DNA from 2 places in the Pseudarthrobacter sp. lyk4-40-TYG-27 genome. Region 1 is predicted to be linked to the other one. Evidence: predicted binding sites of a transcription regulator. Region 1 holds the regulator's gene; the other holds the start of a gene.
What was found. The regulator LexA, encoded in region 1, represses DNA repair genes until DNA is damaged. The targets are predictions, from matches to a motif close to TCGAACANNTGTTCGA.
Positions count from the first base shown of each region.

Region 1 (23,024 bases):
CACGTCGTCGAAGTGTGCCGCCTCAACCAGGATGTTCGACGTCGAATCGCTCACCTCGGTGGCCGCGCCGCCCATGACGCCCGCGATGCCGATGGCGCCGGAGTCGTCGGTGATCAGGAGGTCCTCCGCATCAAGGGTGCGCTCCTTGCCGTCCAGGGTGGTGATCTTCTCCCCTGCGGACGCGCGCCGCACCACGATGTCGCCGGACAGCTTGTCCAGGTCGTAGCAGTGCGTGGGCTGGCCCAGCTCAAGCATGACGTAGTTTGAAATGTCCACCGGCAGCGAGATGGAGCGGATGCCGGCCAGCCGCAGCCGGGATACCATCCACTGCGGGGTGGGCCGGGTGGCATCCACGCCGCGCACCGTGCGGGCCACGAAGCGGTCGCAGCCGGGCGTGCCGTAAATGGGGGCGTCGTCGTTGAGCTTGACGCCGTAGCCGCCGGACAGCTCGGCCGGGGCGTTGACCTTCGTGGCGGGATCCGTGAAGGCGGTGCCGGTGGCGTGCGCGTACTCGCGGGCCACGCCGCGGATGGAGAAGGCGTAGCCGCGGTCCGGGGTGACGTTGATTTCCGCAGCCTGGTCGTAGAGGCCTAGGAGCTCCATGGCGTCGGTGCCGATTTCCGGGTCCAGCCCGATGCGGGAGAGCACCAGGATGCCGTCGTGGTCATCGCCGATGCCCAGTTCGCGGACGGAGGCGATCATGCCGGCGGAGAGGTGGCCGTAGGTCTTGCGGGCGGAGATGTGGAAGTCGCCGGGCAGCACGGCGCCGGGCAGGGTGACCACCACTTTGTCGCCTTCCACGAAGTTGTGGGCGCCGCAGATGATGCCCTGCACGCCGGAGGGGTCGATGCCGTCTCCTGTCAGGGTCTGCTCCTGCCCTTCGGGCACGACGCGGACCTGGCACCAGTTGATGGTCTTGCCGTTGGTCTGCGGTTCCTTGACCAGGCTCAGGACCTGGCCCACCACCACGGGCCCGCGCAGGGCGTCGGTGGGGCGGTGGACCGCTTCCTCTTCGAAACCGACCTTGACCAGTTCGGCCATGACGTCTTCGGCCGTTGCATCGGCCGGTACGGCCGCGAATTCACGCAGCCAGGAAAGTGGGATACGCACTGTTAGATCTCCATCCCGAAGTGCTCGCTGAACCGTACATCGCCTTCGATCATGTCGCGCATGTCCCCCACCTCGTTGCGGAACATGAGGGTACGCTCGATGCCCATGCCGAAGGCAAAACCTGAATAGACGTCCGGGTCGATGCCGGCGGCGCGCAGGACGTTCGGATTGACCATGCCGCAGCCGCCCCACTCGATCCACGCCGGGCCCCCCTTGGCCCCGGGATGGAAGATGTCCAGTTCGGCGGACGGCTCCGTGAACGGGAAGTAGTTGGGGCGCAGCCGGATCTGGGCTTCATCGCCGAACATCTGCCGGGCGAAGTGCTCAAGGGTGCCGCGCAGGTCCGCCATGCTGAGGTTCCTGTCGATGGCAAGGCCCTCGAACTGGTGGAACACCGGGGTGTGGGTGGCATCGAGTTCGTCGGTGCGGAACACCTTGCCGGGGCACAGCACGTAGATGGGTACTTCGCGCTCGAGCATGGAGCGGACCTGTACCGGGGACGTGTGCGTGCGCATCAGCAGGTGGGCTTCGGGCGGCTCAACGAAGAAGGTGTCCTGCATTTCGCGGGCCGGGTGGTCCGGCTTGAAGTTCAGCGCATCGAAGTTGAACCACTCCGATTCGACCTCGGGGCCTTCGGCGATTTCCCAGCCCATGCCCACGAAGATGTCCGCCACGCGGTCCTGGAGGGTGGAGAGCGGGTGGCGGGCACCGGCACGGCGACGGCGCGGCGCGGCGGTGACGTCCACGGTTTCCTCAACCAGGATGCGGGCATCGTTCTCGGCTTCCAGGACGGCCGTGCGGTCGGCGAGCGCCTTGTTGACCCGGCCGCGGGAGGCGCCCATCAGCTTTCCGGCGAGCGCCTTCTGGTCCTTGGGCAACCGGCCGATCTCACGGTTGGCAAGGCTCAGCGGGGATTTCTCGCCGCTGTGGGCAAGCCGCACCGCCTTCAGCTCGTCAAGGGTGGCCGCACCGTCGATGGCGGTGATGGCCTGGTCTACAGCGGCGTTGATGGCGGCCTCATCCGTGGGGTTCGGAATGGCGGCGCCCGGCAAAGTTTCAGTCATCTACTGTTCTTAGCTACGAGTCGTGGCTGCCGGCGGGCGGGGCAGCCGTACGCGGTTTCCCGCTTGGCGCGTCCGTCGCTGGCAGGTCATGGATGAATGCGCTGAACGTCAGTTCATTCAATGACCAGGTCAGGGCTCGCCGGCAGGACCGGCGGCCACTGCCCTCCAGTCTAGTTGAACCCTCCGGCTACCATGGCCTCATGACTTTGCGGCAGCGCGCGGGTACCCAGGATGTCCCTACGACGGCCCAGCGGCTCAGGCGGGCAGCGAACCTCCTCAACGGGAGTACTGTCGCGGGCCTCGCCGTCGCCCTCGCCGCGGGGACCCGGCTAAGCCGCGGCCCGCGTGGCATGGTCCTGGCCGCCGGGTACCGTTGGCGGCTTCCGGCCGCCCGCGCCTTCACGGTGGGGAACGTGGTGCTGTACCGCGGTCCGGCCGCCGACCTGTTGTCCCGGCCTGCGGTGCTGGGCCATGAGGAGCGGCACTGCAGCCAGTACGCCTGGTGCCTCGGCCTGCCGTTCATTCCCTTATACCTGGCCGCGGCCGGGTGGTCCGTGCTGCGGAGCGGAAATCCGGGAACAGCGAATATTTTCGAACGCAGGGCAGGCCTGGCCGCCGGCGGCTACCCGGTTCCGGCGGGGAGCGCGGTCCTGTGAACGCCGCGGAGCGGGCCTCCACAGATGCCGGCACTGTGACCGTCACCGGGAGCGGGTGGGCGGAGGCGGTCCCTGACCTGGTGACGGTGTCCGTGGCGGTGGAGTGCCGCGCGCCGTCCGTGGCGGACGCGTATGCGGCGGCCGGCCAGGGCCTTGCCGCCGTGGCCGCGGCCCTCCGGGGACACGGCGTTGCCCCTGCCGACCTGCGGACGGGCGGCCTGTCAGTGCGGGCAGACCTCGCGTGGCGGGACGGCGAAGGGCAGAAACTCGTGGGCTACGTTGCGGTCGGCAGCCTTGCTGTCAGGCTGCGGGACGTCGGCAACGCACCGGGGGCCATCTCCGCCGCCGTTGAGTCGGGCGGTGACGACGTCCGGCTGGAGAGCCTGCAGCTGGTCCTCTCCGATGACTCAGCCACCCGTGCACAGGCCAGGGAGGCTGCCTGGCAGGACGCGCTCCGCGCAGCCGCCCAGTTCGCGTCGCTCGCCTCGGCCACACTGGGCCGGGTCTTGTCCGTGACCGACCTCCGGGCGGCTCCCGGCCCGGCACCGGCCGCCGGCCTGCAACGGGCCTCCGCCGTTGAGGGGCTGCCCCTTGAGTCCGGCCGGAACCGGGTGGAGGCAGGCGTGACGGTCACGTGGGAGCTGCTGCACTAGCCGGCGTTGGCTGGGAGAAGCCCTGAGGCAGCGCGCCGCCCTTGACTTCCGTTCGAACATGTCTTCGAATGGAGGCCATGAGATGGGAAGCACAGGCTTTGGTTCCGACCCCCGAAACTGCCAGTGGGGCTGCTCCGGCATTGCTGCCGCTGGCCGGCCTGGTCCGGTCCGTCACCACTCCCGAGTTCGCCGGCATCACGTTCCATGAGGTCACCGCAAAATCGGTGCTCAACAGGGTCCCGGCGGGATCCAGGATGCCTTTCGAATGGACGGTGAACCCCTACCGGGGTTGCAGCCACGCCTGCGTGTACTGCTTTGCCAGGAAGTCCCACACGTATTTGGATTTCGACGCCGGCATGGACTTCGACAACCAGGTGGTGGTTAAGGTCAACGCGGCGGAAGTCCTGCGCAAGGAAGTGAACAAGGCGTCCTGGACGCGCCAGCAGGTGGCGCTTGGCACCAACACCGACCCCTATCAGCGGGCCGAGGGACGGTACCGCCTCATGCCGGGCATTATCTCCGCCCTGGCGGACTCCGGCACTCCCCTGTCCATCCTCACCAAGGGCACGTTGCTGGCGCGGGACATTCCCCTGTTGAAAAGTGCCGCCACCCAGGTGCCGGTAGGCCTGGGAATCTCGCTGGCCATGACCGATGAGGCCCTTTCGGAAGCCATCGAGCCCGGCACACCCGGGCCCAGGGCGCGGCTGAGGCTGGTGTCCCGGCTGCGCGAAGCCGGGCTCCCGTGTGGGGTGATGGCCATGCCCATCCTGCCGTGGCTTTCCGACAGTGACGAAGCCCTGGATGCTCTCTTCGGCTCCTTGGCGGCCGCGGGCGCAACGGGAGTCACCGCGGGTGCCCTGTACCTGAAGCCCGGGACCAGGGAGTGGTTCATGAAGTGGATCGCAGCCCACCACCCCGAACTGGCGGGACGCTACCGGCGGCTGTACGGGACGGGGTCCTACGCTTCCAAGGAGTACCGCACCTGGCTGGCCGCCAAGGTCCGGTACTTCAAGGCACGCCACGGTTTCTCGCATTCCTCCGGCTTCAGCCACCGGGACCTGGACGATCCCCGCGCCGAGGAAGCGCAGTACCCCCGCCGGCAGCATCCCCGCCCCGGCTACAGAGGGCACCGCGGGGGTTCCCGCCCGGCCCTCGCAGCAGGACGCCCTCTTCTAGCAGGTCCTGTGGTGGCGGTCCCGTGTCAGAGGCCCTGGTTCAGCGGGCCTGGTTCAGAGTGCCTGGTTCAGAGTGCCTGGTTCAGCGGGGATGCCACCGAGTCCAGCAAAGCCCGGACGATCGGAAAATCAGCAGGGATCCACGGCAGGCCCAGGACCGCGTCCCGGTCCCGGAGGTCCAGCCACCGCAGTTCGTCATGGTCTTCAAGGGGCCGCGGCTCGCCGTCGCTGACCTCCGCGAACCAGACCCGCATGCTGGCCCGTTCGTTCAGCGGCCAGCCACCGGGATCCTCCGCCGGCAGTTCGGGTCCCAGCCGGACACCGATTCCGAGTTCCTCTGACAGTTCCCGCACCAGCGCGGCCTCGGGCTCCTCGCCGGGTTCAACCTTGCCGCCCGGGAACTCCCACAGACCGGCCAGGTGCTCCGGCGCACTTCGCCTGGCGACCAGCAGGGCCGCCGGGTCCGCCAGCTCGTCCACGATGGCTCCGCCCACAACCTGAATCAGTCCAGTCATTCGGCCATTCTATGGTCCACAATGGAATGTCCCGGAACAGCATTCCGGCTCAGGGAATAGGTCCTGGCCGCCAAGGGTTTGCGACTCTGTCCGGACGTTCCTGCCCCACTGCCGTGGCATCCGGTCTTTTCCACCCATCTTTGAGAAGCAGGCACATGAGCAGCGTTCTTTCCCAGTCCACGGCAACACCCGCCAAAACCCCGAACCTTGGGATGGCCATTTTTGCGCTGGCCATGGGCGGGGTAGGCATCGGTGTGACCGAGTTCACCATGATGGGCCTGTTGAAGGAGGTGGAGCAGGGACTGGCGATCAGCACTCCCCAGGCCGGCTACCTGATCTCCGCCTACGCCCTGGGCGTCGTGGTCGGCGCCCCGCTGCTTGCCGTCGTCGGGGCCAAGCTACCCCGCAAATACCTGGCGCTCGGGCTCCTGCTTTTCTTTACGGTTGCCAACCTCAGTTCGTTCATCGCACCTGACTACGGGTCCATGCTCGTCTCGAGGTTCGCTGCGGGCCTGCCGCACGGGGCGTTCTTTGGCGTGGCCGCCGTGATAGCCGCCTCCCTGGTCCCGCCGACGCGGCGCGGCTGGGCCATCTCCATGGTGATGGCCGGCCTCAGCATCTCCAACGTCGTCGGAGTACCCTTTGCCACCTGGCTGGGCCAGGCCTTCGGCTGGCGGCTGCTGTTCGTCCTGGTGGGGTGCATCGGGCTGCTGGCACTGGTGCTCGTCTGGATCTTCGTGCCGTTCCAGAAGACGCACCCGGACGCGAGCATCCGGCGCGAACTCGGTGCGCTGAAACGGCTGCAGGTGTGGCTGGCGCTCCTGGTGGGGATTGTTGGCTTCGGCGGCTTCTTCGCAACCTATACCTACATCGCCCACACCATGACCAACGTGGCCGGAATCCCCTCCACGCTGATCCCGCTGGTGGTGGCCTTGTACGGACTGGGTATGGTGGCCGGGAACCTCATCGGCGGCAGGCTGGCCGACAAGTCGGTGATGGGCACCCTCTACCGCGTCCTGCCCGCGATTGCAGTTGCCCTGGTGCTCTACGCCGTGGCAGCACACTGGGCATGGAGCGCCCTGGTCATGGTGTTCGTGGTGGGGGCCGCCGGTTCCATGCTGGTCCCCGCCCTGCAAACCCGGCTGCTGGATGCTTCACCGGATGCGCCGTCCCTGGCCTCCTCGCTCAACCACGCCGCGCTCAACGTTGCCAACGCCCTGGGGGCCTTTCTCGGCGGCCTCGTCATTTCCCTCGGGTGGGGCTTCGTAGCCCCGGCGCTCGTGGGCGCCGTACTCGCCGTCCTCGGGTTCGGCGTCGCGCTGCTCAGTGGCGTGCTGGAGCGCAAGCGTCCGCTGGCAGCCTGATCCCGCCCGCGACCCACCATCGCCGCGGTACCGCCATGTACAGCCAGGGAGCTTCCTCGTCGCCGGTTCTTCGCTGCTGGACAGTGCAGGATCCCGCTGTGGCCCCACCCGGTCCATACCGTACCGGGACGCCCCTAACGATGCAGCAACGGCGCAGGTTCGGCTACTGACTTTGCGGGGCCCTTATGTTAGCTTGAGGCTCATCGGGACTATTTTTCCCGGTCACAATAAGGAGGAGACATGGGTTTTCTTGCTTGGATTATTTTGGGCCTGATTGTCGGGGCCATCGTTAAGGCCGTTATGCCCGGACGGGTCGGCGGCGGCTGGGTCACCAGCCTCATCCTCGGTGTTGTTGGTGCCATTGTTGGCGGCTGGATTGGCAGCCTCCTTTTCGCCAAGGGCGACATGGGCTTCTTCGACCTCGGCACGTGGATTCTCGCTATCGTCGGTGGCCTCATTGTCGCCGGCATCTACGGATTCGTCACCGGACGCGGAAAAGCCACCCGCGCGCCCTGACCACTCCGTCACCACATAACCACCGGGCCCCGGATATCCGGGGCCTTTCTTTTTGCCCGGCCGCTTCTTCCCCGGCCACTCCTTCGTCGGCGGCGCCCTCCTGGCTGGCCGCCGGCAACTTATTCCGGAACTGCCCCATCCCGGCGTTGGGACCTGGCGCTGGCGTAGAGGCAGACGGTGGCCGCAGTACCGAGGTTCAGGCTCTCCGCCGCCCCGTAGACGGGGACAGCCACCCGGTGGTCGGCCAGGGCAAGTTCTTCCTCCGACAACCCCTGCGCCTCGTTGCCGAAGAACCAGGCTGTGGGCCCGGCCAGGTCGTACACGGAATCCGGGCCCTTTCCGGTGAGCCTGCGGCGGGCGCTCTCGTCTTGGAGGACATCCAGGTCCAACTGTCCGTAGCCGTCCGCAGCGAGGATGCCGATGCCGCGGGCCTTGCACGCAGCCGCGAGTTCGGCCGGGTCGGCAGCCAGGACAACGGGCAGGTGGAACAGGGAACCGGCCGTAGAGCGGACTGCCTTGGGGTTGTAGATATCGACGCTGGACGCAGTGAACACCACGGCGTCGGCCCCGGCGGAATCGGCGGCGCGGAGCACTGTTCCGGCGTTACCGGGATCCCTGACCTGGCAGAGCACGGCTACCAGGCGTGGTCCGGCGTCGAGCACGTCCGCCAGGGAGACGTCCACGAAGCGGCAGACGGCCACGATTCCCTGCGGATTGACCGTGTCAGCCATGGCCGACAGGACTTCATCGGTGGCCAGCCGTGCCGTGGTCCCCTCGGCAAGCTCCTCGAACTCGGGAAAACGGTCCAGGCAGCTTTCGCTTGCGTAGACGTCCGTGACGATGCCCGGGGCTCCGGCCGCAAGGCGCTGCTGGTGGAGCTTGAGTGCCTCGCGCACTGCCTGCGGCCCCTCAGCAAGGAACTGGCCACGCTTTAAACGGGCCGGGCGCCCTGCAAGCTTTGCCACGTCCCTGACCCGATCGGCTCGGGGGTTGGACAATGGAAAATCTTGCGGGCGCCCGGTGTCGTTCATACAAGAAACTGTAGTAGCTGCTGCCACCAGTTCTTGAACCGGCCCCTCAGGGAGGAGCACTGCGCGGCCTCTAGGCTGCGGCGACCTTCTTGGCGGAGGTGTCAGCCGGCAGGGAGTCCTTGGCCACCTGGACCAGTGCGGCAAATGCGTTGGCGTCCGAGACGGCGAGCTCGGCCAGCATGCGGCGGTCAACCTCGACCTCAGCGGCCTTCAGGCCCTGGATCAGTCGGTTGTAGGTGAGGCCGTTGGCGCGGGACGCAGCGTTGATGCGCTGGATCCACAGGCGGCGGAAGTCGCCCTTCTTCTTCTTGCGGTCACCGTAGCTGTACACAAACGAGTGCAGCAGCTGCTCTTTGGCCTTGCGGTACAGGCGCGAACGCTGTCCGCGGTAACCCTTTGCCCGCTCAAGGACAACCCGGCGCTTCTTGTGGGCGTTTACCGCCCTCTTCACACGTGCCACGTGCGTACTCCTTCGAAAATCTGATCCCAAGCATCTGTTGCCGGAAATCCGGCGGCCTGAGAAGGCTGTTTGGCAGAAGACGAACCGCCAGGGGGCGGCCCATCAATAAACTTGGAAACTAGATGCCGAGCATCTTCCGGATGACCTTGGCATCGCCCTTGAAGACGATCTTGTCGCCGGCGAGGCGGCGGGTCAGGCGGCTGGACTTGTGCTCCAGGTAGTGGCGGCGGTTGGCCTGCTGGCGGCGCAGCTTGCCGCTGCCGGTCAGCTTGAAGCGCTTCTTAGCACCACTGTGGGTCTTCATCTTCGGCATGGGAACCGATCTCCTTACGTGTCTGCGGGCCCTGGGGCCGGCAGTTCTATCGCGCAGCCGCCCCTGCGGGCAGCATGCTGGTTGCTGACTGCCGGAGGGCGGAACCTCCGGCAGCTGTGAACTAGTTGGTCTTCTTACCCGCCGGCTTGGGCACTGCCTTGGGGGCAGGGCGGGCAGCAGGCTTCGGTGCAGCAGGCCTGGCCACCGGCTTCGGCGGTGCAGGCACGGCGGCGGGCTTCGGCGCCGCTGCCGCCGGCTTGGCGGCGGTCGCGGGCTTCGGTGCTGCGGCAGCCTTCGGAGCCTCCTGCTTCGGAGCCTCCTGCTTGGGTGCAGCAGCCTTGGGCGCGGCGGCCTTAGGTGCTTCCTGCCGGGGAGCCGGGGCAGCCTTGGGAGCTTCCTCCTTGGCGGCTTCCTGCTCGGGAGCCGGTGCAGCAGGCGCCTCGGCAGCGGGAGTTTCCTCCGGAGCCGTCTCCGGTTCGGTGGAAACGGTGAAGCCTTCCGGCAGGAGGTCAGCCAGTGACTGGGTCATGGGCGCCTGGTCCGTGCCGGACGTGTCCACACGGCCGGAGGCCTTGGCTTCGTTCTGTGCCTTCGCCTCGGCGCGCTGGGTGGCGCGACGGGCTTCAGCCTTTGCCTCGGCCTTGTTCTTCAGCGGACCGACAACCATGACCATGTTCCGGCCATCGATGCGGGGGCTGGACTCCACCACGCCAACTTCGGCGACGTCGTCCGCGAAGCGCTGGAGCAGGCGGATGCCCATTTCGGGGCGCTGCTGCTCGCGACCGCGGAACTGGATCATGGCCTTGACCTTGTCCCCGGCGCCGAGGAAGCGAAGGGCGTGGCCCCGCTTGGTCTCGTAGTCGTGGGTGTCGATCTTGAGGCGGAAGCGGATTTCCTTCAGAACGGTGTTCGTCTGGTTCTTCCGGGCCTCACGTGCCTTGACCGCGGCTTCGTACTTGTACTTGCCGAAATCCATCAGCTTGCACACCGGAGGCTTCGCCTGAGGTGCAACTTCAACGAGATCAAGGTCGGATTCGGCAGCCAGGCGCAGGGCATCCTCAATACGGACGATTCCTACCTGTTCACCTGCAGGTCCGACCAGCCGCACCTCGGGGACGCGGATACGCTCATTGATTCTTGGCTCGCTAATGTTAAAGCTCCTGTGTTTGTTGTTGTGTCCGGCAAATAGAGAAGGCCCCCAATTGCCGGAGCAATCGAAGGCCTCAAACAGGTTGGCGAAGCCGTCCCGAAAACGGGAAGCACGCGCACAGTTCCGGTTGTTACCGGTTCCATGCCCAACCAGGTACCCGGCAACCTTTCGTCCCCTGGCGGTTCGCAAGGAACCTGGGAAACAGCGGCTGACGCGGGTGGGAGAGAACTCCGCTTGCAAACTGGATGCCATTCTACAGAAAAAATTCCCGCCAACGCCGCGAAGCGCTGCTGGGAACCCCATCGTTTGGAACGATCTCTGAAATAACGACATCCAGTCGGTCTGTGTCAAGCTTACCAGTATGAGCACCTCAGACAGTAATTCGTACGTTTTCGAGCCCGCTGACGCAGGCGCGGACGTTTCACAGCAGATCCGCGACATCTCGGAGGTCCCCGCCATCGAGGTCATCACCACGGCCGCCGTGCACCTCATGAGCGCCGCCGCCGTGAAGCTGGGCCTCGCCGCTGAAGACAACGCAGCCGAACTCAAGGACCTGGACGAAGCCCGGAAACTGATCACCGCCCTTGCCGGCCTGGTTACCGCGGCCGCCCCGGAAATCGGCTCCCAGCACGCCGGACCGTTGCGCGATGGCCTCCGCTCCCTCCAGCTCGCCTTCCGTGAGGAGTCCCTGATTCCCGATGCTCCGGGCAAGGGCCCGGGCGAAAAGTACACCGGGGCCGTGAACTAACGCCGGACTCCCCCACGCAGCGCCCGACGGCGGGACGACCATCCGAGGTCGTCCCGCCGTCGTCGTTTCCCCGGGAACATGGCCCGCGGCTCGTCCACGCGGGCGGGGAGCAACCGTTGGAAGCGGGTTCAGGCGGCGGCCCTGCGCCGGCGCAGCTGCAGGGCCAGCCCCACCAGGCACAGCAGCACACCCGCACCCCCGACCGAGACGAAGCCGCCGGAGGGGCCCATCAGGTCGATGAAGATGCCGGCGAGCGGTGAACCGAGCGCAACCCCGGCGGTGAGGGCCGAGCCGTACCAGCCCATCGCCTCCCCGCGCCGCTCCTCCGGGACCAGGTCCGCCACCTTCTCGGAGGCCGCCGAGAGCACCGGGGCGCACAGCAAGCCGGGCAGGACGGAGACGAAAGCGAGCGTCCAGGTGTCGTGGGCGAGTGCCATGGGCAGCGTCAGGGCCGCCATGCCCAGCAGCAGGATGACGGGCGGGACGGGCCTGTGCATGGCGCCGTAGATGATGCCGCCCACCACTGAGGCGGCACACCAGAAGACGAAGACGATGCCGATTTCGCTCTGGTGTCCACCGATCTCCAAGGCGGCAACAATGCCAACGTCGGTGCCGCTCAGGACCATGCCGGCGCCGGCGGCGACCGCGAAGAGGGCCGCCACTGTGGCGGTGAACCAGGAGAAGCCGCCCGCCGGCCTTCCCCTCGAGCCCTCTTGCGGTGCAGCGGCACCCGCGGGCGCCAGTTCCGCGGCGGCTTCCTGGACATGGGCCGGGGCGGTGGAGACGACGGCGGCCTCCGCCGCGTGCTGCTCGTCAGCTTCGCGTCCCATTCCCGGGTCCGCACTGCGGGTGGGCGGGTTGAACCACATGAGGAACAGTCCGGCCAGTGACGTCGCTATGCCCACGACGGTCAAGCCTGCGGTGGTGAACCCGCTGGTGGCCACGACGGCGCCCGCGGCCGGGCCGATCATGAACACCATTTCGGTGGTGATGGCGTCCAGGGCAAAGGCCGTGCGGCGCTGGTCGCCTTGGGCCAGGACGCCCAAGGACTGCCGGACGACGCTGAAGATGGGCAGTGTGAGCAGGCCGCCGACGAAGACGAGCGGCAGGAGCCACTGGTAGGACACATGGGGCACCACGGACCAGATGATGGTCTCCGAGATCACCGACGGAATAAGCGCCGTCCGCAGGCCCACGGTGTCAACGCGCCGGCCACGCCACGGGGCGCCAAGGGCAATGCCAATGGTCATCACCGCCGCGGCGGCGCCGGCCGCCGCGTAGCCCTGGCCCAGGGTCAGGACGATATGCAGGGTGAGCAGGACTCCGGCAGCCGAGTGCGGGATCCGGGCAACCATGCCCACCAGCAGCAGCCGCCGGATGGGCCGGACGGCGAGCAACTCCCGGTAGAGAGCGAAATTCACGAAGCGATCCTTAGGGTCCGCCCCGGCGCGGGCGGGGTTCACCCATCCGGCCGGCAGCTAGTCGGGAGCGCGCCTGAGCTTGATCTCCAGGGAATCGACGCGCTCCCCAAACAATACATTCCGGGACCACTCGGCCTGCAGGCCGGCCACCAGTTCCTGGACCCCGGCGGCGTCCAACCCGTCCTCAAGGTAGAGCACCACCTGGAGTTCGGGTCCGGCGCCGCCGCCGGGAACCACGGTGCCGTCGGCAGCAGTGGCGGACACTCCCCTGCCAGGGAGGAGTTCGATACCGCGCACCGCGGGAAACCCGGAGGAGGCGCGGCCAAGTTCGGCGGCAAGCTCACCGTCCTCGTAGGAAGGGACCCAGTGGTGCTGCTTGGCCAGGGCCCAGACGGCCGGGCGGCGGACCACGAAGGTGAAGCCGGCCCCCGGGTCCAGGACCAGGAGTTCGGCACCCTCAGCGACGGCAGAGAGCGCGGCGCGGGCCGCGTACACGGCAACCGGCCGGGCCTCGGGGTGCCAGGCGGAGAGCGCGGCTGCAGAGGTGAATGCCGGGAGCGCGATCCGGCCGTCGGCGGCCTTCAGCGTGACCAGGGCCATGTCCGCCTGCTTGTCGGCGTGCAGCCCGTGGTCCGTTTCCGCTTCCTCAGCAAGCTGCGCCACGATGGGGATGAAGACCCGTGCCGTTGCCAGCGCCGCCACCACCCCGGCCTCGCTGCCGCTCCCCTGCCGGAGCGCCGCAACAGCGGTGAGGTAGCCGGCGTCGGCCGTGCCGTCGTCGTCCTCGAAGTTGTGGATCTTGCCGTCTTCACCGGCGAGGCTGCGCCCGGCCCATGGCCGGCCCGCGGAGTCCGCCGGCCCGCCGGCCCCGGCGAGGGCTGCGGCGATATGTCCTGGCAGATGGCGGGCTGGGGGATGTCCCGGTTCCTGGGCGCTGGGCATTGGCTGGACCTTCCCGGCGCCTAGCGCCGGCCGGCGACGTCGAGGGCTTCGGGCAGCGTGAAGGCCCCGGCGTACAGGGCCTTGCCCACGATGGCGCCTTCCACGCCCAGCGGCACCAGCGAGCGGAGGACCTTGAGGTCATCGAGGCTGGAGATGCCGCCGGAGGCGACCACGGGTTTGCCGGTCTTCTCCACCATCTGGCGCAGGAGTTCAACGTTGGGTCCCTGCAGGGTGCCGTCCTTGGTCACGTCGGTCACCACATAGCGGGAGCACCCGGCCTCCTCGAGGCGGCCCAGCACGTCCCAGAGGTCCCCGCCTTCCTTGGTCCAGCCCCGGCCGGCCAGGGTGGTGCCCCGGACGTCAAGGCCGACGGCGATCTTGTCGCCGAAGCGTTCGATGGCCCGCGCGGTCCACTCCGGATTCTCCAGCGCAGCGGTGCCCAGGTTGACCCGGGCCACGCCCAGGTCCAGGGCCGCTTCGAGGGTCTCGTCGTCGCGCAGGCCGCCGGAAAGCTCCACCTTGATGTCCAGGCGGCCCACCACGTCGCGGAGCAGGTCCGCGTTGGAACCGCGCCCGAACGCCGCATCCAGGTCCACCAGGTGCACCCACTCGGCCCCCTGCTGCTGCCAGTTCAGTGCCGCGTCCAAGGGCGTGCCGTAGCTGGTTTCGCTGCCGGCTTCCCCCTGGACCAGCCGGACGGCCTGCCCGTTGACGACATCGACGGCAGGCAGCAGTTCAAGGACCGGCAGGTCATGTGCGGTGGTCATACTCATCCTCAGTGTTGGTTCTTCGGGACAGGGGCTGGGGCGTCGACGCCGGCATGGTCGCCGGCGGCCGGCGGGGTCAGCTGGCGGGCAGCGTGAGCAAATAGGCGGCCAGCAGCGACATGGCGGCCAGGACGTAGAAGGACACCTGCGTCCAGAGCGGCTTGTGCTGCTGACGGAACGAGATGCCGCCGCCAATCAGGATGCCGGCGAGGCCCATCAGGAGTACGGACCACATCTACGCGCCACTGCCGGCTTCGGCCGGGGAGGTGCCATGGCCGGCGTCGCCGGTGGTGGGCTTGCGGAGGCCTTCCACCCAGTTGCGCAGGAGCCGGGCGCCGGCGTCGCCGGACTTTTCGGGGTGGAACTGCGTCGCGCAGAGCGGCCCGTTCTCCACGGCGGCAATGAAGGGGCCGCCGTGCTCGGACCAGGTGACCAGCGGTGGCGCCATCCGCGGCTGGATCACCTCAAAGTTCCACTCCTGCACGCCGTAGGAATGCACGAAGTAGAACCGTTCGTTTTCGACGCCGGCGAACAGCTTGGATCCCTCGGGCACCTTGACGGTGTTCCAGCCCATGTGCGGGACAACTTCGGCGCGCAATGCCTCCACCTTGCCAGGCCATTCACCGATGCCCTCGGCTTCCGTGCCATGTTCCACACCGGCCTCGAAGAGGACCTGCAAACCCACGCAGATGCCCAGCACGGGGCGTCCGCCTGCGACGCGCCTGCCGATGAGGCGGATGCCGTCCACGGCCTTGAGTTCGCGCATCACGGTCTCGAATGCGCCGACGCCGGGCACCACCAGGCCGTCGGCGTTGAGCACATCGTCCGGTTTGGCGCTGAGGATCACTTCCGCACCGGCGCGCTCCAGGGCGCGCACGGCCGAGCGGACGTTCCCGGACCCGTAGTCGAGCACCGTCACGGTCGGCTTGCCCTCGGGCGACGGGAGCTTCTGTGAGGCGGTGGGATCGATGATCGCACCGTCCTTGAGGACCTGCCCGCTCACAGCGCACCCTTGGTGGAGGGGATGCCTTCAACCCGGGGATCGGGTTCGACGGCGGCGCGGAGCGCGCGGGCGAAGGCCTTGAACTGCGCCTCCACGATGTGGTGCGGGTCCCGGCCGGCCAGGACGTTCATGTGCAGGCAGATGCCGGCGTGCAGCGTGATGGCCTCAAAGACGTGGCGGGTCAGGGAGCCGGTGAAGTGGCCGCCTATCAAGTGGTACTCCTGGCCAGCGGGCTCGCCGCCGTGGACCAGGTAGGGGCGGCCGGAGACGTCCACCACCGCGTTGGCGAGGGCTTCGTCCAGCGGCACGGTGGCCTCGCCGAACCTGCGGATCCCGGCTTTGTTTCCCAACGCGGTCCGCAGGACCTCGCCGAACGTGATGGCGACATCCTCCACGGTGTGGTGGACGTCGATGTGGGTGTCGCCGGTGGCTTTGACGGTCATGTCGATCAGCGAGTGCTTGCACAGGGCGGTCAGCATGTGGTCGTAGAACGGCACCGAGGTGTCGATGTTGGACACACCCGTTCCGTCGAGGTTGATCTCCACGAGGACGGAGGACTCGCTGGTGGCGCGCTCCATGCGGGCGGTCCGGGCCGCAGCAGTATTCGAACCGGTTGAACTCATGGTGAAGGATCCTTAGTGGGAGAAGGAGTGGTTCAGGGCGCCCAGCGCCGCTGTATCAAGTCTAGGCGGGAAGCGCGGCGTGGCCCGCAAGGATGCGCTCCAGGGACGTGAGGAAGGCCGTGGTTTCCGGCTCGGTACCGGCCGTGACCCGCAGGTGCCCGGGAATTCCCACGTCGCGGATCAGCACGCCCGCGTCCAGCAGTTCCTGCCAGACCTGGTGCGGGTTCTCCAGGCCGCCGAAGAACACGTAGTTGGAGTCGGACGCGGCAGGCTTGAGGCCCATCCTGGTCAGCTCAGCCACAATGCGGTCGCGCTGCTGCTTGATGTCCTGCACATCGGCCATGAGCGCTTCGCGGTGCTGCAGGGCTGCCAGGGCGGTTGCCTGGGTGATCGCGGACAGGTGGTACGGAAGGCGCACCAGGCGCAGGGCATCGGTGACCTCCGGGGCCGCGGCCATGTAGCCGAGGCGTGCGCCGGCGAGTGCGAAGGCCTTGCTCATGGTGCGGGAGACAATCAGCCGCTCCCTGCCGGGCAACAGGGTCAGGGCGCTGGGCGTGCCGTCGTGGGCGAATTCGTGGTACGCCTCGTCCACGATGACGATGGTCTGGCTTGGAGCACCGGCCTCGTAGACAGCCTCGACGACGTCCAGTCCCAGGCCGGTGCCGGTGGGATTGTTCGGCGAGCAGAGGAACACGATGTTCGGCTGCAGCTCCCTGACCTGCCGGGCAGCGGATTCTGCGCTGAGGTCGTAGCCCTCGGCCCGGACACCGGTGATGTATTCGGTGTCGGTGCCGCTCGCCAGCAGCGGGTACATGGAGTACGTGGGCGGGAAGCCCAGGGCGGTGCGGCCCGGGCCGCCGAACGCCTGGAGGATTTGCTGCAGGACCTCGTTGGAGCCGTTGGCGGCCCACAGGTTCGTTTCGTCGAGGCCGTGGCCAAGGTACTCGGCCAGGGCCTTGCGGAGCTCGGTGAACTCCCGGTCCGGGTAGCGGTTCAGGCCGGCGGCGGCCTCCGTCACGGCGGCGCTGATGGCGGCACGCACGTCCGCCGGGACGCCATGGGTGTTCTCGTTGACGTTCAGGAGAATGGGGACGTCCAGTTGGGGCGCCCCGTAGGGAGTCAGCCCGCGAAGGTTGCTGCGGAGGGGTAGCCGGTTCAGGCGTTCTAGCTGGTCGTTCACCTGAACAGTTTAGTTGCCGTGGCAACTACCGGAAAATATGACACTTTTGGCCTGCCTCGGAAACGCCCGGACGAAGAGCTGGCGGCAGCCTCCGGGGGACGCGCACCCGCAGTCACCAGGCCGCGGCGCCAGGCTGCCGCTCCGCGGTAGCCGCTCAAGAAGGGGTCAGTGGCTGGGGACGAAGAGCTGCTGCCCGGGCAGGACCGCGCCGGCGGACAGGTTGTTGAGCTGGACGATGTCGGCCACGACGTCCCGTGCATCCCGGTTCGGGGCCACGGCGCCGGCGATGGACCACAGGGACTGGCCGGGCTGGACCGTGACTGTCACCGTGGGCGTCACGGCGAGGTCCGCGGCGGAATCGGAGGCCTTGGCCGGGGAGTGGAAAAGTCCCGCCAAGGAGAGCAGCAGGACCGCGAGGAGAATCAGCGGCACTCCCACCAGGACGATCCGCCCCCGCCGGGTCAACCGAAGCGGCGCCGGTGATGGCGCAGTTCCGGCACTGATCCGCCCGCTGCCGGACGAGTGGCGCTCCCCGGCCAGGAACTCCGGACGGGATATGTGGGAAAGAGTTAAAGCTGACATGAACTGAGCCCTCCTGGACCTGCCGTGCTGCCCGGGTGTCCGCCGCTGCCGTCCTGCCTGCCGTGCCGGAATACCAATCTCTTCCGGCCAGGTCTTCGAACAGGCCATGCAATGGTTAGAACACATATTCGAACTTTGCTTACTAAGTTTTAGCACCTATCAACGAACAATGTCGAGACTCGCTAGAACAAATGTTTGAAAAAGCAATGTGGCTGGCCTAGCTTGGAAACCAAGAACAACCACCACTGAAGTTGAACAGCAGGGTCTGACAATGACAGCGGTGACCCTTCACGCAACGCCGGCCTACGGCGTGGGGCGGAAGATCCGGCGGCAAGCGAAAGGCATTGGCGAACATGGCAGCAGCAGCCGCCGGGGGCAGGACGGCCCCGCAACCAAAGAGGACTCCGAAGGGGCTTACCCCGCGGCAGAAGAAGATCCTCGAGACCATCCAGCGGTCCGTCAATGACAACGGCTACCCGCCCTCGATGCGCGAGATCGGCGACACGGTGGGCCTTGCGAGCTTGTCCAGCGTGACCCATCAGCTGTCCCAGCTGGAGAAGCTGGGCTACCTCCGGCGCGACCCGAAGCGGCCGCGGGCCATGGAGGTGCTCATGCCCCTCACGCTTGACGGCGGCGGCGGGAAGCCGATTGCCGCCTCAGCGCCGCAGACACCCGGCGCCACCGTAACGGAGCTGCCTACCGCGCTGGACACCGCCATGGTTCCGCTCGTGGGCCGGATTGCCGCCGGCGGTCCCATCCTCGCCGAGCAGCTCGTCGAGGATGTCATGCCGCTCCCCCGCCAACTTGTGGGCCAGGGTGAACTGTTCATGCTCAAAGTGGCCGGGGACTCCATGGTGGACGCCGCCATCTGCGACGGAGACTGGGTCGTGGTGCGCCGCCAGGCGGACGCCGTCAACGGTGATATCGTCGCTGCCCTGCTCGATGACGAAGCAACCGTCAAGACCTTCCGCCAGCGGGACGGCCACACCTGGCTGCTCCCGCAGAACACGCAGTACGAACCCATCCTGGGCGACCACGCGACCATCATGGGCAAAGTGGTTTCGGTGCTGCGGTCCCTCTGACACCGCCTGTCACCTCCGGCCGCGGCAGGCCTCTATTCAGAGGCCTCCGCGCCGAGCCTGGTGAGTGCGGCCAGCGCCTTGCTGCGGTCCGTAGTGGACCAGAAAGGCGGCAGCGCGGCCCGCAGGAAGCCCGCATAACGTTCGGTTGCCAGCCGCGAATCCAGCACCGCCACCACTCCTTTGTCGCCGGTTGACCGGATCAGCCGCCCGGCGCCCTGCGCCAGCCGGATGGCCGCGTGGGTAGCCGACACCGACATGAAACCGTTGCCACCGGCCTGGGCCACGGCCCGCGACCGAGCTGTCATGAGGGGATCGTCCGGCCGGGGGAAGGGAATCCGGTCGATCACCACGAGCCGGCACGACCCGCCCGGAACGTCCACCCCCTGCCACAGGGACATAGTCCCGAAGAGGCAGGTATCCGGTTCGTCCGCGAACTGCTTGACCAGGGCGGTCATGGTTGACTCGCCCTGGCAGAGCACGGTCATATCGAGCTTGGGCCGCAGGGCATCGGCGGCCTCCTCCGCAGCCCGACGCGAGGAAAAGAGGCAAAGAGCCCCGCCACCGGATGCTTTGATGAGCGCCTCGAGCTCCTCCAGGGCTTCCGGCGAAACACCCCGGCCCGGTTTGGGCAGGTGTCCCGCCACGTAGAGGATGCCCTGTTTGGGGTAGTCGAAGGGTGAGCCGACATCCACCCCCGTCCAGCTGGGAGCTCCGTCGCCTATCAGTCCCAGCCCGCCCGCTGCCGGTTCGAACGCGGACCCGATGGCCAGGGTGGCAGAGGTCAGCACAACAGTGTGGCCGGCGAAGAGTCCTTCCCTCAGCCGCCCGGCAACGGACAGCGGCGCGATGTTGACCAGCACCGGCGCATTCTCGTCAGGCTGGGAGTAGCCCTGGCCGGGGTCGAAGGTGCTCGCGCGCGAGAACCAGACCACTTCGCGGTTCTCCCGGGCAGCCAGCAGCCGTTCGCATAATTCAAGGATCAGCATGAGGCGGGACCGGGCGAGCTGCCGCCCGCCGTCGGCCGTGGTGTTGCTGTCCCCCTTGGAATCGGACAGCGCCGCGCGGCAGGCCTCACGCAGCTGGTCCACGCAGTTCAGCTGTTCGTCGTTCAGGCCGTTGGGCAGCAGGCCGTTCGGGGCCCCGGCGAGGGCCAGCTCAAGGTTGGCGGCCGCAGCGTTCAGGGCGTCAACGGTGATGGCCGTGTGTTTGCGGGCACCTGATGCGGCGGCGTGCACCATGGCGACGGACAACTGCCCGGAGACGGCCCCGGTGACGCGGTCCTGCAGTTCATGCGCCTCGTCCACTACCACGACGTCATATTCGGGCAGCACGGCGAGCCCCTCGAAGGCGCTGACGGCGAGCATGGCGTGGTTGGTCACCACGACGTCTGCCTCGGCCGCGTCCTGCCGCGCCAGTTCACTGAAGCACTCAGCGGCCATGGGACATTTTTGCGCCCCCAGGCATTCCATGGAGGTCACGGACACCTGCCGCCATGCACGGTCGGTCACGCCGGGAAGGAGCTCGTCACGGTCGCCGGTGGCGGTCTTCTCGGCCCACTCCCGCAGCCGCACCACTTCCTTGCCCAGCTGGGAGGCGGGACCGCCCACAGAGGCGGCGAAGTGCGGCACGCTGGTGTCCTCGCCCAGGGAGAACAGCTGGCCCTCCGAAGGCTCTTCGGAAGGGAACCCGCCCTCCACCTTGTGGCGGCAGACGTAGTTGGACCGCCCCTTGACCAGGGCCACTTTGACGGGCCGATCCAGGGCCGGGGTGATGTTCTTCAGGAGCCGGGGCAGGTCCCTGCCCACGATCTGGGTTTGCAGGGCCAGCGTGGCCGTGGACACCAGGGCGGGCTTATTGCTTTCCAACGCGTGGGCAATGAGCGGTACCAGGTAGGCCAGGGACTTGCCGGTCCCGGTGCCGGCCTGGACCAGGAGATGGTTGCCCGAACTGATGGCCCGGGCCACCTGGCGGGCCATTTCGTGTTGTCCGGTGCGGCTTTGTCCGCCCATGCCGGCGACGGCGCGGTCGAGCAGTTCAAGGACGAACTGCTCGCCGGCCGCCTGCGCAGCTTCCCCGGCCGCGAGGTCAGTCATTGAGGGCGAAGGGTTCCAGCTCGGATGCCAGGCCCTCGCGGACCATCACCACGGCCCTGGTACCTTCCTCAACGTGGTCGAGGTGGATGATTTCGGCGTCGGATTCGTGCAGCTTGCTGAGCAGGTCGCCCCGGTCGTACGGAATGAGCAGTTCAAGCTTCACGCTGGGCCTCGGGATGGCGTCGCTGATGGCCTTCAGCAGCTCGGCAATACCCTCACCCGTCCGGGCCGAGACCACCACATGGCGTGGTTCGCGCTGCTTCAGCCGCTCGATCACGAAGGGATCGGCGGCATCGGCCTTGTTCAGCACGATGATCTCAGGCACCTTGCGGGCGTCAACTTCGCTGAAGACCTTCCGGACCGCGGCGATCTGGCCCTCGGGATCGGGGTGCGAGGCGTCCACTACGTGCAGGATCAGGTCCGAATCGGCCACCTCTTCGAGTGTGGAGCGGAAGGCCTCCACCAGCTGGGTGGGCAGCGAGCGGACGAAGCCCACGGTGTCGGCCAGGGTGTAACCCAGGCCGTCAGCGGTTTCGGCCTTGCGGACGGTGGGATCCAGGGTGGCGAACAAGGCGTTCTCCACCAGGACGCCGGCGTCGGTGAGCCTGTTGAGCAGGGAGGATTTCCCCGCGTTGGTGTACCCGGCAATGGCCACCGACGGTACCTCGTTACGACGGCGGTTGGCCCGCTTGGTTTCCCGCGCCGGCTTCATCGCGGCGATCTCGCGCCGAAGCTTGGCCATGCGCGTACGGATCCGGCGCCGGTCCAGTTCGATCTTGGTTTCACCGGGGCCGCGCGAGCCCATGCCGGCGGCGGCGCCACCCACTTGGCCGCCTGCCTGGCGGGACATCGATTCGCCCCAGCCGCGGAGTCGGGGAAGCAGGTATTCCAGCTGTGCCAGCTCCACTTGGGCCTTGCCCTCGCGGCTCTTGGCGTGCTGGGCGAAGATGTCCAGGATCAGGGCCGTACGGTCGATCACCTTGACCTTGACGATGTCTTCGAGGCCACGACGCTGCGAGGGTGCGAGCTCGGCGTCCACCACCACGGTGTCCGCACCGGTGGACATGACGATGTCCTTCAGTTCGAGCGCCTTGCCCGAGCCCAGGAACGTTCCGGGATCCGGCTTGGCCCTCCGCTGTACCAGCCCGTCGAGGACCTCGGAGCCGGCCGTCTCGGCGAGGGCGGCAAGCTCGCGCAGCGAATTTTCGGCGTCGGCCAGTGTTCCGTCGGACCAGAGCCCTGCCAGGACCACGCGTTCCAGGCGGAGCTGGCGGTATTCGACCTCGGTGACGTCTTCGAGTTCGGTGGACAACCCTGCCCTGCGGCGCAGGGCCCTGCGTTCCTCGAGGTCCTGCTGGTCGCCGTCGTACGTTGAATGTTCTTCGTCGAGGCGGGATATGGCCTGGGCCTTGCCGAGCACAGCTTTTCCGGTGCCGCTGCCGTCGCCGCTGGGCGTGCTGACTTTCCGGGCCGGTACGTCCTTGGCGAGGATCCGGTCGATGACAGCCTGGATTTCCTCGGGACTCATGTCCTGGGCGGCTGGATCGGACCCGGTGTTTGGCTGGCTGGTCATGGTCTCCTTTGAAGATTCGGCATTTCCAGAATAGTGCCGATTAGTTGGAAGGTGGGAAGAATTCGCGCTGGGCTGACGGCCTGCGGTCATGCAGTCCTCCTGATGGTGGGGCCGCCGGCGGCGGTGCCGGGGCCGGGATGCCGCGTTGCAGGGGCGGCTGGGCGGGCGAGGCCGGAGAATTGCAGGAAGCGCAGCAGAAGGCTGACGTTCGAGTACTGTCCGGCGGCCGGGCCTGGACGGAATGGTCCGGTCCGGTGCACAAGCGGAAGGCATGGGAACCTGCGTCGCTGTGGGACGGGCTGCCTCTGCTGGGCAGCGGCAGGAACGGGCGGGGCCCGTACCGGCTACTCGAAGATCAAGAACATGCCCACTAGCCTAACAGAGGGGCGCAGGCACAGTTTCCCATTACGCTGCAGGGGGAACTACTCTGGCCAGTTATGGAGTCCGCTCACTATTTCAGCACGTCCCCCGCCGGGCCCTTTACCCGCAAGCCCCTCACCGTGGAACTGGCCGGCGGAACGCGCAGGCTCCAGACCTCCTCGGGCATTTTCAGCCCGGACGGCATCGACAAGGGCACTGCAGTACTTCTGGCGGAGGTCCCTGCGCCGAACCCCCACGGCAACCTGTTGGACATTGGTTGCGGCTGGGGGCCGGTGGCCCTCACCATGGCTCTGCTGGCGCCCCAGTCAAGGGTCTACGCGGTGGACGTCAACGAACGGTGCATCACCCTGACCAACGAGAATGCCGAGGCGCTGGGCCTGTCCAATGTCGTTGCCAGCACGCCTGAGGCCGTAGACCCCGAAGTGCGTTTCGACACCATTTGGTCCAATCCGCCCATCAGGATCGGCAAGGAAGAACTGCATGCCCTGCTGAAGCTGTGGCTCCCCCGCCTGGCTGAGGGTGGGACGGCGTGGCTGGTGGTCCAGAAGAACCTGGGCTCGGACTCGCTGCAGCGCTGGCTGGCCGCCGAACTGGACAGCTCCTTCACCGTGACGCGCGAATC
Region 1 is NZ_JARVSH010000013.1:24,210-47,233, reverse strand. Features, by position in the region: gene pheT (phenylalanine--tRNA ligase subunit beta) at 1-1,110, opposite strand, end outside; gene pheS (phenylalanine--tRNA ligase subunit alpha) at 1,113-2,174, opposite strand; gene QRM96_RS19370 (hypothetical protein) at 2,375-2,830, shown strand; gene QRM96_RS19365 (SIMPL domain-containing protein) at 2,827-3,483, shown strand; partial or broken gene QRM96_RS19360 (Rv2578c family radical SAM protein) at 3,561-4,661, shown strand; gene QRM96_RS19355 ((deoxy)nucleoside triphosphate pyrophosphohydrolase) at 4,727-5,173, opposite strand; gene QRM96_RS19350 (MFS transporter) at 5,329-6,537, shown strand; gene QRM96_RS19345 (GlsB/YeaQ/YmgE family stress response membrane protein) at 6,778-7,053, shown strand; gene QRM96_RS19340 (TrmH family RNA methyltransferase) at 7,173-8,084, opposite strand; gene rplT (50S ribosomal protein L20) at 8,155-8,544, opposite strand; gene rpmI (50S ribosomal protein L35) at 8,663-8,857, opposite strand; gene infC (translation initiation factor IF-3) at 8,979-9,992, opposite strand; gene QRM96_RS19320 (DUF1844 domain-containing protein) at 10,369-10,755, shown strand; gene QRM96_RS19315 (MFS transporter) at 10,884-12,176, opposite strand; gene QRM96_RS19310 (SseB family protein) at 12,234-13,118, opposite strand; gene priA (bifunctional 1-(5-phosphoribosyl)-5-((5-phosphoribosylamino)methylideneamino)imidazole-4-carboxamide isomerase/phosphoribosylanthranilate isomerase PriA) at 13,139-13,885, opposite strand; gene QRM96_RS19300 (CG2302 family histidine operon protein) at 13,962-14,120, opposite strand; gene hisH (imidazole glycerol phosphate synthase subunit HisH) at 14,121-14,888, opposite strand; gene hisB (imidazoleglycerol-phosphate dehydratase HisB) at 14,885-15,511, opposite strand; gene QRM96_RS19285 (histidinol-phosphate transaminase) at 15,573-16,691, opposite strand; gene QRM96_RS19280 (LysM peptidoglycan-binding domain-containing protein) at 16,857-17,273, opposite strand; gene lexA (transcriptional repressor LexA) at 17,627-18,355, shown strand; gene QRM96_RS19270 (ATP-dependent DNA helicase) at 18,388-20,448, opposite strand; gene hflX (GTPase HflX) at 20,441-22,021, opposite strand; gene QRM96_RS19260 (class I SAM-dependent methyltransferase) at 22,459-23,024, shown strand, end outside.

Region 2 (8,865 bases), on a different contig from region 1:
GGTCTTTCCTGGGCCGGTCCACGGGGCCGGTGGCCGGGCCCGCTGTGAGTAGGCTCAGTTCCAGGATGTCCTCGACGGGGCTCGCGTCGGGGGAAACGGTATCGTCCTCGGTCATGCGGAATTGATCTGCCATGCTCGGGACTCCTTGGCTGTGTGGGGATGAGGCTCCCTTTCACAGTATCGGCAGTTCCTGCGCGTGGGCTGGAAGTCGCGGCGCCCGCGTAGCGTTACGCGGCCGGCGGAGCGAAGCGGGGGAGGCCGCCGCGCACCTGGGGAACGAACCACGATGAGGGCCGGACCCCTCTTTGCAGTGGAGTCCGGCCCGGTGTCGAGGCTAGCGCTTCAGGCGGCGGTCATAGGCCTTTTTCGGGTCCCGGCAGCAGTCTGCCAGCAGGCCACGGTTGACCAGTTCGCCCAACAGTTCCGCCAGCCGGTATCCGGCCACGTCCTCCAGCGCGAGCTTGAAGTACCGGGCGGCGAAACTGGACTGTCCTTTGAGCCATTCCAGCCAGCCGATCAGGCACAGCATGGGGGCGCGCTGGCCTTCCGGGGTGGCTTTCATCAGCTCGAAAGCGACTTCCTGGGCGGTGTCCACGCGGCCCCAGTCCGGGCGGCTCAGGAACACGCCGAGCATCACGGAAGTGAACTGCTCCGGGGCGTGAGGGACGATGTCACTCATCATGTAGTCCCGGATGGTGGGGTGCTGCAGGGCTCCTGCCAGCTGGTGCGCGGTCTCGGTCGTCAGGCTCTTGGGGTCCTTCAGCACCTCGGCCCACGCGGCGCGGCTTGCTTCGAGGTCTTCGGGCCAGCCGTCGTGCTTGTGCCCTGCGATGGCCTCGCGGGCCGTCTCGTCTCCCGTGAACGGCGCCGGGGTAATGAAGCCGGTCACGGCGCTCCCCCGGTAGATCAGGGCGGCGTTGCCGTTGCTGGTGGTGATGGCATCCAGTGACTCATCGGGGCAGCAGCTGGTGTCCGTGCAGTGGTAGTTTCGCCACAGTTCGGAGGTCACCAGCCATGCGTCCTGCAGGGGCATCCCCGCAGTTTCCAGTTCGGTGCGCAGCGCTTCGACGTGGTCCGAGTAGGGTTGCGGTTTTCCGGCGGTGTTCTCGTCGGTGTAGATGATCAGCAGGCTGCCGGTGGCCGCTTCGTCGGCGGTCAGGTAGCTGACGGTGGTCTGGGCGAAGTTGGCCGGTTCCAGCCCGAACGGGGCGTCGACGCGAAGCGTGGCGCCGATCTTGTTTCCCTGCATGGTGATCGCGACGAAGGATTCCTGCGGGGCAAAGCCGAGCGTGTGCGGGATGAAGGCCAGGACGTCGGCCGGGCCGGTGAATTTGATGAAGTCGTTCATGGTGTTGCTCCTTCTTGCCGAGAAGTTGGGTGGGTGGGGCGACCAATGGTGACCGGCCAGCTCCCCTCTCCCCCCGTTGTTTTTTGGCTGCTGGCGAAGCTTGCGGAGCTGTGCCCGACGGAGGCCCGTCTACCCGCAGGGCAAGGCACGGAAAATCTTCGGAGGAAATCAGCGACGAAGGAGCGCCGGAGAAGAATTTCCGGGCAGCAGGCCCCGACGAAGGAGGGGCTAGAGGGGCCGGAGCGGGCACGTACAATCCGAAGGACAGCAGCCAAAAAACGTCGTAGACACACCAGGTTCAGGGGGTCCGGAGCTCTGCGACGGCACGCCCTGGACCCAACAGCCGGCCGCGAAGCGGACGCCCACCAACTGGTTGAAGCGCAGCGGAAACCAGGTGTTTGCCTCCCGAACTGGCGGCCCGCTGACATTCCCTTGGTCCTGTCCATGGTTGGGGGCAATTCGGGTTATCCACGGCTGGCTTTTTTGGGAGCCACGGGGAAGCTCCCGTCGGTAGTCGTAGCGGTGGATAAGCCAGAAAAGGAATTGTCCCCGGCTGTGGGCAGCGGCCCCGCCGCCAACATTAGGCACCCTTGGGACCGGTGCAACAAGATGGCGGAGACGCATTGTCTGTCCCTGCGCGTACACTGATTAACTCGAACATATATTCGAATAAAGGTGTGTCGTGGGCGTAATTGGTGGTTCCCGTGTGATAGATGCGGGCGTTTCGTTGTTGTCGGTGCTGGTCTCTTCGGTGCGGGTTGCAGCAGGGTTCCCGTCGCCGGCGCAGGACTACTTCGATGGCCGGCTCGACCTGAACACGCACCTGATCAAGGACGTCACCAGCACTTACGTCGTGCGGGTTTCCGGGGAGTCCATTGAGGGCGCCGGGATCAGCGACGGGGATGAGCTGATCGTGAACCGGGCACTGGAGCCACATGTCGGGTGTGTGGTCGTCGCGGTCCTGGACGGGGAGCTGACGATCAAGTGGATGCGTATCACCCCGACAGGGATAGTGCTGCAGGCGGAGAACCCTGCCTACCCGGACATTGAAGTGCCGGCCCTGTCCGACCTGACTATTTGGGGCGTCGCAACCCGATGCCTCCACCACGTTTAGGGCCGGGCAATGTCTAAGCCGGCGCTGATGCGGCACATGCCGCAGATCGCGCACGTGGACGTGAACTGTTTCTACGCCTCCGCGGAGCGGGCGTTCGACCCCTCCTTGGAGGGGAAGCCGGTGATCGTGCTGTCCAACAACGACGGTTGCGCTGTCACCCGTTCCCCTGAGGCCAAAGCCTTGGGCATCGGCATGGGTGAGCCCTGGTTCAAGCTCGCTCCGCGGGCGAAGGAATGGGGCCTGGTCGCGCTGTCCAGCAACTACGAGCTGTACGGGGACATCAGTGGCCGGGTGATGGAGTTGCTGGGCCGGTACTCGGCCTGGCTGGAGGTCTACAGCATCGACGAGGCCTTCCTCGGCGTCAAAGGCTCCCCGGCAGAGCTGCTGGCGATGGGTCGGTCGATGAAGGCGGCCGTCCGGCGGAACGTGGGAGTACCGGTATGCGTCGGGATCGCGCCGACGAAGACGCTGGCGAAGCTGGCCAACAAGTGGGCGAAGAACAACAAGGCCTTTGCCGGGGTATGTCATTGGGATTCCGTACCCGCAGCGGAGCGGGAGGCGTTGTTGGGCCGGCTGTCCGTTGAGGAGGTGTGGGGCATCGCCGGCAGGCTGACGACACGGCTGAACGTGATGGGTATCTTCACGATCGCTGATCTGGTCCGGGCCGATCCGGTGGCCATCCGGGACAAGTTCAACGTCGTGGTGATGCGTACCGTCCTGGAGCTGCAGGGCACGCCCTGCATCCCTATGGAGGAGGAACGGATCGGGCGGGACCAGCTGATCTTCTCCCGATCCTTCGCCAAGCCCATCACCACCGCGGCGGGCATCCGGCAGGTGATGAGTGTGTACGGGCAGCAGGCCTCGGCGCGGCTGGCCAAACACGGGCTGCAGGCGAAGGTCCTGACCGCGTTCGCCGGTACCTCGCACTTCAACCCCAAAGACACCTCGTACCCGTCGGTGTGTGTGCCGTTACCGATGCCGACCGCCGACCCGGTGATCCTGACCAAGGCCGGGCACGCCCTCCTGCCCAGGATTGTTGAGGGCGTCCGGTACGCCAGGGCAGGGATCATGGTCACCGACCTGCGCCCCAGCGGCAACCAGGCACCCCTGTCCCTGTTCGAAAACCCCCACGAGGAACGGCACATCGGGACCCTGCTGGAGGACGTCACCCGTCGCTACGGACGCGGGTCCATCGGCCTGGGGCATGGCGGGATCCGGGGCGGCCCGGATTGGACGATGAAACGGGACATGCTCTCCCCGAGATACACCACCCACTGGGGCGAACTGCCCCTCGTCAAAGCCGCCTGACCAGCCCTCTGCACCATCCAGGAAGACAACAAGCTCATGACCATCACCCCAGAAGCTCCTACCCTCAATGCCCCGGTGGACGTTCGCTTCACCAAGGCCGGCACTCCCCTGGCCGTCCGGTACGACGGACGTATCTGGGCCGTAACCGAAGAACCTGTCCACTGGTTCACCAGGGACTCATGGTGGGAGACCCGCCGAAGCGTTCCCGTAGGCGTCGGGAACGTCGTTGACATCGAACACTGGCGGGTTCAGGTTCGCCTGACCTCTACCTCGGCGCTACGAACATTCGAGCTGCGCCGCGACCCCCTGTCGGAGCAATGGCTGCTCGCGGCCATCACGGACGCAGGGGCTGCGGCCGCCTGACCCCCCCATGGCTGGCGGCGGTAGCGTGGCTGTCATGACTGAGGACGTGCTGGCAACGCTGCGGCCGCCCGTGCCCCTGGCTCTGGCGAAAGCGGTTGAATCCGTCCCTGCAGAAGCGGCGCTGCCCGGCGGCAGCGTCTATGAGCCCAAGTGGGATGGCTACCTTCACTGCACAGTGTCAACCGCGGCTCGTCTTTGGGAAGAGAACGGACTTCTTGAGGAGAGATATAACGACATCTTGCGGCATCAAAAGTTTGGGTTACCTGCCTTGGTCCGGGAACGCCCGGCCTCGTTTGTTGTCTTCGATCTGCTGGCCGTCGCCGGACACAAGGAAGCGCGCTAACCCCAACGCGCTACTGGCAGACGGTCAAAGGCTCATAGTCGTTCGCACGGATCACGTTTAGCTCTGAGAACACGCCAGATGGCTCCACTAGGCCTCTGACTAGGCATGCCACGACGTCGCTCATGATTCCCGGTTCCTTGTGACACGAGGCCGGAGGTCTGTTGCAATCTGCCTCATGCCACCGAACATGCGTAGGTTTTGTTTGAACCGCTAGAACAAATCCGATAGGCTCGTGGGGAAGCAAAGGCGTCGGCCCTCCGGTGAAATATCCTGACAGCTGACCTGGCTCCTGGTTTGATTGCTGCGGCACCCAGGAGCTGCTTCTTTTTAAGCATCCTTTTGCGGCTGCACCTGTCGGCCGGAGGGAACGTCAATGGTCCGGACCCTATTGGAGACGGCGTTATACATCTCGGGTTCGTTCTCAGCCATGTTTCGGTAGAGCGCGTAAGAAATAACATCCGGCAGCCAAAGAAGTTTTTCGTAGGATGGCGAAGCCTGAAACGCTGCGGTCGTTCGAGGGATCAAGTTCTGTTTCCGGGCCTGCGAAAAGATATATTCGTCTCGCTTACGCGATGCCTGATCGTGGCGTTCCTCGACCACGATCAGCTCCACCGGCTCATGAACCGCGCCGCTGGTGAGCTCGCAAGCAAGCGCGGTTATGCAATCCAGGCGGGCTTCCTCCAGATTGCTGTCCTTCTCATCAACCTCAGATTGCACAGCAATAACAATTGGTTCGACGCCATCGACTACGTAGTCGATCAAGGCCATAAATTTGGCCTTGCCCTCCTCCGACTGAAAGGCCTGCGTCGAATGCCAATATTCTGCCTCGGCCACTTCGATCAGCTGTTTGCGCATGATCTCGTGTTCCTCTGGGGCGATCACAACGGCGGTGGCGATGTAGAACGGTGCCGCGTTCCTCTGCTGTTCCTTTGACCGGTAACTTTCATCAACGAATGCAACCGGTTTGTCGCCGTTACGCACATATCTAGCTGCAAGAAGCTCAGCCTTGACCTTGTTGTTCGAGCCCATTGGTCCAATCCTCGTTGTGACAGGCAACGATGAGTTGTCCCAGCCCTCCAGCATACTGCGGAGGCCCAGCCATCATGGCTAGCCCGCTGGCGGTCAAACAAGTCCGCCGGAGGGCTCGGACGCGTCCTATTTCCTTGGACCGGGGACACCGCATGGCAGACATACTCCCCGAGATTCGAGTTCGCGAAGCGGCATTGCGAACTTGATAAAGGCCGGAAGCCGGGAATCGCCTAGGCATAGGTGCGTCATTTGCCGCCCGTCTGGATAGCCTTGCTAGAAGCCGCCGGGAACCGGTGAACGTGATCCCACGCTGTACGTGGCTTTATGAACCGGGGGAAACGGATGGGCAACGGCCAGGCATTAGTGGAAGACAGGCTGCGAGTCATTTTGGACACCAACATCCTGGTGGCCATTGAGGGTGACACCCTCACGTATCCCAGTAGCCATCGTCGTCATACGAAGGGGCGGGGGTCGAGAGTCGATACCCCTGCCCTTCTGTGTTCGCCGAAAGCCCAGCCAGTCACCAGGGGTAATGGACGTATGCGCAAAAAGGATCGTTTTTGGATGCTTGATCTGGTCCACATCCTCAAGTGTTTTGCGCCTATCCCCCGCTGGGCGATCGACGACATAAGGTCCACCGCTCACCCTCGGTAGGTTCTGAGGGTAACGGCATTCAGTGCCGTGAAATCTTGTCGTAGTGATCTGCGGTCCAGTGGCCTTCGTAGAAGCCCCTGTCGTTGCGCCGGTGCATACGTGTGTCAATCAGGGGTGAGTCGAGGATCGATTCACACAGCGGTGTCAGCGCGTCCACCACGATCGTGCCGAGGTGGGCGAGGATCTCGATTTGCCCAGTCGAATGCCCGAGGAGCACGGGAGCCATCTCGGACAGAACGTAGTCGACCTTCTCCTTGGGCACCCCGAAGTGAACGCCTCCTTCCACGTTGGCGTAGTACTTCACCACCTCGAGGACGGTCAGTGGCCGCCCTTGAACCTGGCCCACCCTTGCACCGATGAACTGCTGCAGCTTGGGCAGCGCCGGATGCTCGGGTCCGCCGACGAGCTCCGGTCCGCCAAGTCGGAGGAGATAGGACAGATCCGCGTCGTCGCGGCCGTCGCCAGGAGCACTCCACTGTCTGATGCGGAAGTCTGTCGGAATATCTGGGCGAGCGGCTCGAACAGTGTTGAGGAGGGGACGGGCGTCGATGAGGAGCTTGCGCAGAAGCGGCGCAATCCCGAGCATCTCGTAGCGGCTCCGCGCGCCTGGATCCTGGCTTCGTCGTCGCACATCAGCAACAGTCTCGACGAAGAGCCATTCGGCCAGCATCGTCTCCGGGCCTACCTTCGGTGCCATTGGATCTAATTCACCGGCCGTGACGTCTAAAGAGAGTTAGTTCTATCTCGTCCGGTCGGACTCGTCGTGCCGTTTCGAGCCGTTCGGTTGCTTGGTTCGCCCAACGGTCAAGCAGCCGGCTGTACCGTTCGTATGTCTCTGGCCACCAACCTGCCGTTGGCGCTTGTGGCCATGCGTCCTGGCGCAGGTTCTTGGCGACTACCTGATCCAGGATGACGTAGCGTGGTTGCGCAGCGCTGCCTTGGGCGAAGTATAGGAATTTAGTTGAGAACGCCGGCCCAAACCACGGGATTCGTCCAGCGCCTCGATTGCTGGTCAGGGTGCCGTATGCGTTGCGAGTAGGTGCTCCGTCCCTAACCAAGGCCCACGCGTCGAGGAGAAGCTGGCCCGCGTTTTCTTCCCGTCCCGCTAAGCTGTCCAGCCGCTGGTGGAGCCGTGGCGCACGCGTCCCCAAACCCCATGCCAGAGAGTAATAGAGCAACTGGAAGGCGTTCGCTACGGTCCGAGCCTGATCCCCAAGGTCGAACACTTCTTTGCGCGTCAGCGATATGGGCTGCCCGCTGCCGAGCTTCCCCTCGGCCGGTCGTAACTTACGAGCAGAAAGGGCGCGCTGCCATCGACCACTGTCCACGGAAACTGCGTGGCTCATTACAGCAGCAGCCCCGGGAAGTTTCGCGAAAATGTCATCGGGCAGGGGTGCATTTTCGTTGATCATGGGAAGACTCTACGTGGGCCGGCTGACACAGACAGGCGGCTTTCATCGTTACCGCCAGCCGAAGCGGCGGTTACCAGGGGTGATGCAACCTCTGTCAGCATGTATGCCCTCCTTGTCGTCCTCAAACTCTCCTCCGCAATCTGTGCACTCAAAGCGGAATCCGTTAGGGCTGACGCGGTACCGGGGGTCCGCTCTGAGCTGCTCCATCCGTTCGGCATGGGCCTTCTTAGCGGCCAATCGATACGGCAGTTCCTCGTTCCCCGTTTCGGTCACCCAGGACGGCTTGCGGCGTGGGCGGCTCCCGGTACAGCACATCGCGGGCCCCAACGGCGGCAGCGCTTGCTTCTGCAATAAGCGTCCACTTCTCTGGAGGTAGCGCGGACACCCACCGGCCCTGAACGACCTGTTTGCATTCGGGACACACGAATGTCCGTCGCATAGGCTGGCCCCTCACCTGATAAACCTTCGCCTTAGCTAAGCTGCTCCCGGCCGCAGCCAACCATGCATCGACGTGAGCACGGCCATTGTCGAAGTTCTCGCTCGGAGGGCGCCACATGGTGTCCGCGGGCGTCCGTGGGCTCGTTGGCTTCGTCGACCGCCAGATGATCATGGGATGGCCTCCCTCCATGCAAAGGACTTCACTGGCCCAGACGCCCTTGAGAGCGACAATCGGGCGCACATCAGTGGCGGCCGGTGCTGCGGCGGATGCGATGAACCTGGCTTCTACTTCCGCTGCCTTTAGCGCTGACTTCTCCTGCGCCAGGCGCCTCAACTCTGCAGCCTCCTCTTCCCGCGCCAGCTTCTCCGCTGCCTTTAGCGCCGCTTTCTCCTCCGCCAGGCGCCTCAACTCTGCAGCCTCCTCTTCCCGCGCCAGTTTCGCCGCCGCCGCTGCGGCCTTCATTCGCTCCAATTTGGCGATCACATCTAGCTGATGCTTTGGCGTTCCGTGAGGCCAGTAAAAGGTCGGGTGCAAGACCGCGTCCACTGCAGCCCCAACACGGTCTCTTTTGCCGAACAACGGCTGGTAGGAGGCGAGGTCCATCAGCGCCCCCGGCGCCTCGGGCAAGTCGCTGGACTTGCCGAAACCCGTAACGACCATCGGCAGCCGAACCCGGAACCAATCGAGGTCGTCAGGGACGACCCACACCGCCCCGATGCGATCGTCTGCATAACGCTGGGACCGGCGAATGTACTCGTCTTCGCTCTGCGGTGACAGCTGCACCTCGAACGCGAGTCGTTTGCCGCTGGCATGAGTAGCCAAAACGTCGGCAATCCAAACCCTGTCGGGGTGCGG
Region 2 is NZ_JARVSH010000016.1:131-8,995, forward strand. Features, by position in the region: gene QRM96_RS20015 (hypothetical protein) at 1-133, opposite strand, end outside; gene QRM96_RS20020 (DUF4192 domain-containing protein) at 335-1,348, opposite strand; gene QRM96_RS20025 (LexA family protein) at 2,031-2,462, shown strand; gene QRM96_RS20030 (Y-family DNA polymerase) at 2,472-3,770, shown strand; gene QRM96_RS20035 (hypothetical protein) at 3,807-4,133, shown strand; gene QRM96_RS20040 (DNA ligase-like domain-containing protein) at 4,168-4,476, shown strand; gene QRM96_RS20045 (hypothetical protein) at 4,804-5,505, opposite strand; gene QRM96_RS20050 (hypothetical protein) at 6,179-6,856, opposite strand; gene QRM96_RS20055 (8-oxoguanine DNA glycosylase OGG fold protein) at 6,867-7,571, opposite strand; gene QRM96_RS20060 (competence protein CoiA) at 7,798-8,865, opposite strand, start outside.
Region 2: a site for LexA is predicted at 2,002-2,017, ahead of QRM96_RS20025 (LexA family protein). Genes of this name have one in related genera too.